4 regions of the Paenibacillus sp. J31R34 genome follow, and region 4 is predicted to be linked to each of the others. Evidence: predicted binding sites of a transcription regulator. Region 4 holds the regulator's gene; each other region holds the start of a gene.
The links. The regulator LexA, encoded in region 4, represses DNA repair genes until DNA is damaged. The targets are predictions, from matches to a motif close to CGAACATATGTTCG.
Positions count from the first base shown of each region.

Region 1: a site for LexA is predicted at 1,088-1,101, ahead of AC50YG_RS23805 (YolD-like family protein). Genes of this name have one in related genera too.
Region 2: a site for LexA is predicted at 778-791, ahead of addB (helicase-exonuclease AddAB subunit AddB). Genes of this name have one in related genera too.
Region 3: a site for LexA is predicted at 1,254-1,267, ahead of AC50YG_RS11375 (YhjD family protein). Genes of this name have one in related genera too.

Region 1 covers NZ_JBXENU010000009.1:280,625-282,833, forward strand. Annotated here, with positions in the region: gene AC50YG_RS23795 (accessory gene regulator B family protein) at 1-272, opposite strand, end outside; gene AC50YG_RS23800 (hypothetical protein) at 274-921, opposite strand; gene AC50YG_RS23805 (YolD-like family protein) at 1,134-1,466, shown strand; gene AC50YG_RS23810 (hypothetical protein) at 1,527-2,209, opposite strand, start outside.
Region 2 covers NZ_JBXENU010000004.1:396,153-398,361, forward strand. Annotated here, with positions in the region: gene AC50YG_RS14480 (class I SAM-dependent rRNA methyltransferase) at 1-712, shown strand, start outside; gene addB (helicase-exonuclease AddAB subunit AddB) at 865-2,209, shown strand, end outside.
Region 3 covers NZ_JBXENU010000003.1:445,953-448,161, forward strand. Annotated here, with positions in the region: gene AC50YG_RS11370 (DNA polymerase IV) at 1-867, opposite strand, end outside; gene AC50YG_RS11375 (YhjD family protein) at 864-1,235, opposite strand; partial or broken gene AC50YG_RS11380 (transposase) at 1,731-1,892, opposite strand; gene AC50YG_RS11385 (phosphopantetheine-binding protein) at 2,114-2,209, shown strand, end outside.
Region 4 covers NZ_JBXENU010000001.1:655,268-657,476, reverse strand. Annotated here, with positions in the region: gene AC50YG_RS02795 (LysM peptidoglycan-binding domain-containing protein) at 170-550, opposite strand; gene lexA (transcriptional repressor LexA) at 786-1,406, shown strand.

The DNA of each region.
Region 1 (2,209 bases), on a different contig from region 4:
GGGAAATCAACGAATGACAGCAGCGTCCCGCCAACCACTGATACGACTATGCAAGCCTCTGTTGATTTTAAATGTATGCCTCCCGCGAGCTGGCGGAGCTGCGCGAATACCAACATAGCTATAAATGCTTCTTGTGTCTTTCCTGTAAAAAGCGTGATGAAGTATGTCAGCACAAAAATTGGTATGACGTTCATGAGAAACGACAACGCTACTCGCATTTTCCCTTCGGAGACTGGGTGATCTGGCACCTCTGATTTGATTTTTGCAGCCATCCTAGACGCCAAAGTCTCTAGCAATTTCCTCACGCTCCTTCCGTTTCGCATAGTAGATAAAACCAACAACTGATAAAACGAAGAAGATAAAAGCAAAGTCTAAATTTTTACTTTGTAAAATCACACTGGAAATTACCGAAAACGACGTGCTCAAGCTGAGTATAATCATATCCTCAGACTTGAATTGAAAGCGAGTGAAGTCAAAGGAAAACCCTCGACCTATTTTATACAGCGCATGCGCCAGAACGATGCTTATCACACCTGATAATAATTGCAGTATATAGCCCTTCGCTTCTACCGTCTGCACCTCGTTTATTGACAAGTACCCCATTGATAGATACGAAATAGACGCTTGCAAGGAACCGTACACGGAGTACCCTGTCAGCGAAGAAAACACCGCCCATACAATAGGCACCCTAATAATAAATTTTATAAATAATATTGTGATAACCAAGTTAATAATCGGCACTAAAAAAGCGTATTCCGTGAATTTTTCAATTAGGTAACCTAGAATAGTTATCAAAAGCACTATCTTTATTATTGGAGCAATATACTTTTGAGGATTGAACCTAAAAATATAAAGAATCCAAACAAAAACCGCAATGCCCTCGATTGCCGAAAATAGCATCGACCAAACAAATTCCATCATAAACACAGTCTCCCTTTACGGCCCTATAGCGTCTTTGCTGTGAGTGTCTGGTTGATCGCTGCCGCTTTATCTTTTAATCCATCATTGCACTTTGCTTCGAGGTTAGCAAGATGCTAAATGAATAACAAGTCCTATACATCGACAGTTATTTATTCCCTTTGATATAAGAACATTTGTTTGCATATAATATATTCATCAAGGAGGCGTTGGTCATGGGACAAAAGCTAACAGGTAATGGATTGTGGGAGAGCAGCCGTATCATACTGCCAGAGCATCGAAACGCTTATTTAAGTCTTGTGAAGGAACGTCACCGGCGAGAGCGCATCGAGTTGGACGAACAAGAAAAGGAATTGATATCTATAGCCTTGAGATCGTCATACAAGCATCGCGTGCCATTGAGCATACAAATGTACGATCCATTCGAGGAGTTGCGCGTGGAGGGCGTTGTGAACGCCCTAGCCGATCTGCGCGGAGCCTTTAAAGTGGACGATGATTGGTATGCAATCGAGGACATAGAACGGGTAGAGCCATACGAAGACTGGTGAGTCGCATTATTAAACTTCCAAATAAAACAAGCCCTGGCCAAATGGCTAGGGCTTGTTTTGTTAGAACTCTTCATATTCTTCCGGAATATCAACGCCGAATGTGGAATGATAGGGAGCATCGACAATAATATAGCCACCTTCGCTCCTCCAGCCCTTTTCCAGTACATATCTGACTGGAATAGGAACTTCCCTATCATCCGGATTTTCTGCTGGCCAATGCTTCTCGAGCACGCACATGATAGAGTGACCAGACTCACTAATGTAAAAGTGATACGGCTCCAGTTCCTCTGGCAGCCCCGGATATGGTTGAATGGAAACGCCGTGCTTGACCGCTTGCAAGCTAGGGCGGATTTCCCTCTCTTGTTTCTTTCCCTCGAAGTTAACTCGTAGAGCCTGCTGCATATCGGAAAAATCGAAATTCCGATATTCTAGGCTGATGAATGACTCGAAAGCAGCCTTCGCTTGCATGAAGACCCCACTCTCCTGGAACGGTGCATCTTTGCATTGCTCAACTGCTGCTTGAGCCTGCGCACGAATCGGATTGTCGATGTATCGCGTCTCTACGTAATCGCAACGGTTGTACACGTTGATTAAAACGACGGGAGACTCTGCCAGCGCCTGCAGCGTTTCAAAGTGAATTGATGGGTTAAGTGTAATCTCCACAATGAATGGGTTCGGCCACTGGTCCCGAATACATAGCAACCAATGCACCAAGTAGATACCCTGAACGTTGTGGGCCAGCA
Region 2 (2,209 bases), on a different contig from region 4:
CGGCATTAAGCTAATGCCGAAGCCTGTCGAGGACAGCAGCGCGAGTGCAGAGACAACAGGGGAACTCGTTCCAGTCAATGCAAATGGCAAAGAGGTCACCTTCCCCTACTGGGACGGTGCTACGGTGCTGGAATGCTTTGCGCATACGGGCAGCTTTACCTTGCACGCCTGTAAATACGGTGCGAAGAAAGTGACCTGCTTGGACATTTCCGAGCATGCCATTGATACGGCGCGCCGCAATGTGGAACGCAACGGCTTTACCGATCGCGTACAATTTGTTGTAACCGATGCTTTTGATTACTTGAGATTGCAAACGAAGGGGCTAGAGGAGCGTCTGGAGCGCAGCCGTGCAGGCACGGATACGTCCAAGCCGATCAGCGGCGGCGGCCAAACCTGGGACGTTGTCATTTTGGACCCTCCGGCGTTCGCCAAAACAAAAAATGCGGTAGCAGGTGCTGTCCGCGGCTATAAAGATATTAACTTGCATGGCATGAAGCTGGTGAATGAAGGCGGCTATTTGGTAACGGCGAGCTGCTCCTACCATATGCGTCCTGATTTGTTTCTGGAGACGATCCAGGAGGCCGCAGCTGATGCAGGCAAGCTGCTCCGGCTCGTGGAATGGCGGGCGGCAGGCAAGGATCATCCGCAGCTGCTTGGCGTAACAGAAGGGCATTACTTGAAATTTGCCATCTTTGAGGTGCGCAGCAAATAACGGAAACCTCTTGAACGGCGAGTATGCTTTTTGCTCGTTCAAGAGGTTTTTTTGCCAAATATTTAAGAACGTATGTTTGAAGAGCTCGTGAAAAGTGGCTACGGGTATGGTAGTATGGTTGATAATAGAACCGTAACGGAAGGTAGGGCTGCATGATGCCGCTTCAATTAGTGCTGGGCCGCTCGGGAGCGGGAAAAACGACATATTGCCTGGATGCGATTCGCGGCAGGCTGAGCGCAGACCCGGACGGGGCTCCGCTTATTTTGCTCGTGCCCGAACAGGCGACCTTTCAGTCCGAGTATACGCTGCTTCGAGGCAGCGGCTTGCAGGGAATGATTCGGGCGCAGGTGCTGAGCCTGCGCAGGCTTGCTCTTCGCGTCATGCAGGAAACCGGAGGAACAGCGCTTATTCCAATTGGCGACGAGGGCAAGAATATGCTGCTCTACAAAATCGTACAGCGGCTGGGCAATCAGCTGGAGCTATTCGAGCATGGAGCGGGAAAACCGGGCTTCATTGAGCGTCTTGGGGAGCTGTTGACCGAATGGAAGCGTTATGGCATTAATTCGGCGATGATTGCAGAGCGCAGGGAAGAGGCAGCTTCTGCCCTGCAGGACTCAGCCTTGCTGAAGCGCAAGCTGCATGACCTGCAGCTTGTATACGAGAAGCTGGAGACCGAGCTCGCTGGGCAATATTTGGATTCGGAGGATTATTTGGCTCATCTGTCAACGGGGCTGTCCGAATTTTCAACGATTCGAGACACGGAAATTTGGATAGACGGGTTTAATGGCTTTACGCCAAAAGAATATGTCGCGCTTAGCTCGCTTATTAGCAGGGCGAAGAAAGTGACGATTACACTTAAGCTGAATCGAACCTATGAGGTTGGAGAGCGGCCATTAGAGCTGGATTTGTTTCATCCTACAGCAGATGCATATGTAAAGCTGAAGGAGCTGGCGGAGGGCTTAGGAGTTGAAATGCTGGAGCCTATTATGCTCGGCATGCATGGGCGTACAACAAACGATGGCGGTGAAGCGGCGGGCAGGTTCAGCAGTAGCCCTATGCTGGCTCATTTGGAGCGCCACTACGGGGGCCGGACGCAAATGGCGCTTTCTAATCCGGCTATGCTGGATGCAGCCAGTCCATTATGCGGCCTGTCGCTGCATGCGGCAGCAAATCGGCGAACCGAGGTGGAGCTGCTGGCGCGCGATATGCTGCGCCGGGTAAGGGAAGATAGAACAAACTGGCGCGATATGACGGTTATGGTGCGGAATACGGGAGATTATAGCGACTATATCGAAGCTGTTTTTCAAGAATACAATATCCCCTATTTCCTTGATCAGAGGCACACCACCGTTCATCATCCGCTGGTCGAGTTCATACGCTCCGCGCTGGAGACGGTGCTGCATAATTGGAGCTATGAGGCGGTGTTCCGCTGTATTAAGACGGAGCTGCTGTTTCCGCTTGACGGAAGCATTCCCCGTGATCAATTTGATTGGCTGG
Region 3 (2,209 bases), on a different contig from region 4:
CTCCTCGGTCAGCTCAAGCAGAACGGTATCTACCTCCGAGGGCTCCATATAATCTCGGGGCAAAGTCATCATATGGCCAACCGATTTTGGCGGAGTGTTGAAGGTTTCAGGTGTAACCGGGCTGTCATCGATGCCGTTGGCCGTTCGCCACAGCACCTCGGCATGAATATCGGATTGCTTGCCAAAGCGAAAGCGAAACTGGTCCTTAAGACGCGGAAGCGGCGTTCTGGCAATATCGCCTATTGTATGCATACCAAGACGAGTGAAATGGGTGGTCATGCGTGAGCCGACTCCAAACATTTTATGGACCGGCTGCGGCCACAGCAAAGCTTCGACTTCTGTTTTAGGAAGGGTAAAGATGCCATCCTTATTCTTTTTTGCCCAGATGTCCGTGGCCATTTTAGCAAGCATTTTATTGGAGCTTATGCCCACCCTTATCCATACGCCTGTCTGCAGGAGAACCTTCTGTTGAAGGGCTTTGGCTATCGTAACAGGGTCTCCGAAAAGAGGGAGGCTTGCCGTAATGTCCAGAAACTGCTCATCAATGCTGAAAATTTCAACCAGATTCGTAAACTCCTCATAAATGCCCGTAATCATCATAGAGGCATCGATATAATGCTGCATGCGGGGGCGCAGGACGACAAGCTCCGGACATTTATTTAAAGCGATTCCGAGCCGTTCGGCCGTCGTTATGCCGTATTGCTTAGCAATGGGGCAAGCCGCTAAAATAATACCTGAGCGGCGCTCAACAGAGCCAGCCACAACAACGGGTTTATTTTTACACTCCGGATGGCTGGCTTTCTCAATACTTGCGTAAAAACTTTGACAATCCGCGAGCAATATAACCCTTTCAGTTGCTTCCTTCATTCCAATCGCCTCCGCATATTCATCAGCATGGTCATTAGCTCAGCCTTCACTAAACTTCTCAGCATGGTGAAATGGTGGATATAACCGCGAACTTTATATTCAACATGGACCCCCCGCGCATTCATCTCGGTGTTTAACGCTTTAATATTTCGTTCTTTCATTTGTTTCTTAATGCTTTGCAGTTCAAGATAGATGCGTTGCTCCATTTCATTGAGATAAAAAAGGATATGATTGTAAATAATTTTGTTCCGATACATTTTTAATTCGTTGATGTCTCTAGCTAACATTTCGAGAAGGATTGGCAGCAGGGTATGCTTTTTAATGATTAGCAAATCCTCTTCCGTTTCGATGATTGAATGGACACTCATAGCTACACCACCATGACGCGAACGTTTATTCGTATTCTGTATTATATACCGAATGTATGTTCTCTATGCAAGGTTTCGCAGGCAGGTAATTTCGACCAGCTTGGAAAAAGAATCGAGGTGTTAAAGCTCTGGTTCCTGTGAAAGGAGAATGATACAAAAAAACGTAGGACAAGCTTATGGCTGGGATAGTTGCGTTGAATATATTTTCCCTGTACCATACGCATTTTTGGATCTATATCGAGCAATTGACGTTGTCACCGCGTTAACATGATGAAACAATCGCAAATGAGAGAAATAGCCAGATGACGAATGGAATTCTAGAGGGCATCAACGGAATTGTTCAAGCTTGTTGACAATTGGTAGATTTGTAATTTATATTAAATACAGTAAGCACTAGGTGCTGTAAATCTACTAGTGTAAACTCTCTTGAAACAAAACTTTAACGCAATATTGTTCGTTCCCGTCGAGGAAGAAAATGGAGAGGTGATGGGGTACTTAGTCCCAGTTTTGTACACGCCCTGTCCATTTACGAGTGACATTCATTGTAGTTATGTAGAGCATTTTCAGCAGCGCTTCATCGCTTGGGAAAATGCTTTTTTCTTTAGTGGCTTTGCGATGTTGACGATGGTAGCCCTCGAGCATTTCCGTCGTTGTACTCTTCGCGTCATGCTTTTCATGTTATGCACCGTGTCATATTCCGCCTCCAGCATAAATTGCAGCGTCTCTGCAAACAACTCTTTCAGTGCGAATGCACATTGTCCATCGTTTTGAGATTGTTCTCCTTCACAATCACTTTCACTTGCTCATTACTGAATATCACCATGTATGCCATCCTCTCTAACCAGTCTTTCTAAAGATTATCGAACGGAGGAAACATGATGTCTAGATCAATTGAATTTATCTTGAGAGATGAAATTTTTGCTGAGCTTGAAATCGAGTATCCAGATGACCACGATACCAATTTGTTGGATCAA
Region 4 (2,209 bases):
AAATACAGAATAGATCGTACAACGATAATGCTATCATTGTTCCGATCTATTCTGTATTTTAGATAGCGTATTGGCACTTTCTGAGCTCCAAAGTTCAGCTATATGATTTCTATCAAGCAGACACCGTTCTATACAATTCTATACCATAGAGATATTTTGCTTAACGACACTAGGACGAAGGAATGACCAGCTTCTGCCCAGGCCATATATCTGGTGACGACAGCTGGTTGCGCTCCCGTATTTGAAAGACGGACCAACGTATATCATCAGAACTGTCCGAATATTTACGTGCAATCTCCCATAATGTATCGCCTTGTGCGACTACTACCGTCTGCTCTCCAGCAGACGCTGGTGCAACATGATTCACTGAAGCTTCTGTACGCACCAATAAAAAACCAGAAAACAATACAATAAACAGGGCCAGACACACTGCCAACTTCAAAGCGTAGTTGCTAACTGCAGCCATGTTGATTTGCGATTTCATCTTTGCCACCTTAACAGGCGCTTTCTCTGAAAAAATAGATTGATAGGATTCTGGATAAATGATCATTGCCCTCACTCCCAAACATTTGTTCTGTTTTGATATTAACACGAACATTTGTTTGTGGTCAACACACAATGCGAACTTTTGTTTTTAGGAACTTATGTTTGTACGAACGGCGGTTCCATGTTATAATTTGAGAAATAAATACTCATATTGCGCTTCTAATGCAGTGCCTGAATCAAAGTTTCAATCAAAAATCTTGTCGCACTCATCATGGAGTGCGTGAACTGGAGTGATCATGTTGTCCAAAGCTTCCAATCGCCAGCAGTCGATTCTGGAATTTATAAAGAACGAAGTTCGCGAGAAGGGTTATCCGCCTTCCGTACGTGAAATTGGAGAAGCAGTTGGACTTGCTTCAAGCTCAACCGTACATGGTCATCTGGACCGTCTGGAGAAGAAAGGACTTATCCGCCGCGATCCGACTAAGCCACGTGCCATCGAGATTTTGGACCAGGAAGATGTCGACGGAATTATACGCCCTGCTGTTACCCATGTACCGATCGTCGGTAAAGTTACTGCAGGTGTGCCGATTACCGCTACCGAGAATATTGAAGAATATTTCCCAATCTCTTCCCATTATGTAGGTGATGATGATGTATTCATTCTTAATGTCATTGGAGAGAGCATGATTGAAGCAGGCATACATAACGGCGACTACGTTATTGTGCGCCAGCAGCAAACCGCTACTAACGGTGATATTGTGGTCGCTATGACTGAGCACGATGAAGCAACGGTCAAAACCTTCTACCGCGAGAAGGATCATATCCGTCTCCAACCTGAGAACGTAACAATGGAACCTATTCGCCTGAAGAATGTTACGATTTTAGGCAAAGTCATTGGCTTGTTCCGGGATTTCCATTAATCGTTTATATTTCATACTCTTCATACATGAAGAAAGCTGCATCCTTGCCCGTATAAGAAACGGGCTGGATGCAGCTTTTTTATTTAGGCAGAGGATTTTTTCTAGCTCTCGAACTTCCTACTCAGACTGCTTCGGTATGACGACACTTCGGATAGCTTGAACAACTAGCTTTGTCCCCCTATAACTAGATCAGACCGAAATCACCTTATGCTTGTGTCACCGTCACTTTGCATCCATGTGCTTATAGAAGCTGTCAAATATATTTCCCAAACTGTCGCCCCTCCAACGCCATACTACCTAACTTGCGCCCAGACTAAGAAGAACCACAAATACTTGTACCAGATCGATTTCCTTTTATTCCATATATGTTTCACCACGCTTTAATCTCCTTTATTAATTATAATATACCTTATAAAAAACATAATGTAATTTATTGTCTATTATTAAAAATAAATCGATAAAAAACACCAAAACAAAGCGCTACTGATGTAGATATCAGTAGCGCTTTGTTTCGACCCTTCCGACTTTTTAAAGTCAGTCATAGGACGTAATCTATTGTTGTATCAATCATTCGCTTTCAAAATGATGATCGAATTCAGCGGGGATCTACACAAACATGTTGTTTTAACAATATAGTGAAGTGCATTTTCCCCCGCTGTCTGAAAATCGATCATTTCTGTTTTAATATCTCTGTCTCTATAATGATATTCGTTTCCCTCTGTTTTACATTTTTAATATAACACAGAAGAAATCATCGTTATGTCGATTTTTGTCGAATGCCATTAACATTTCCATACTAGTAT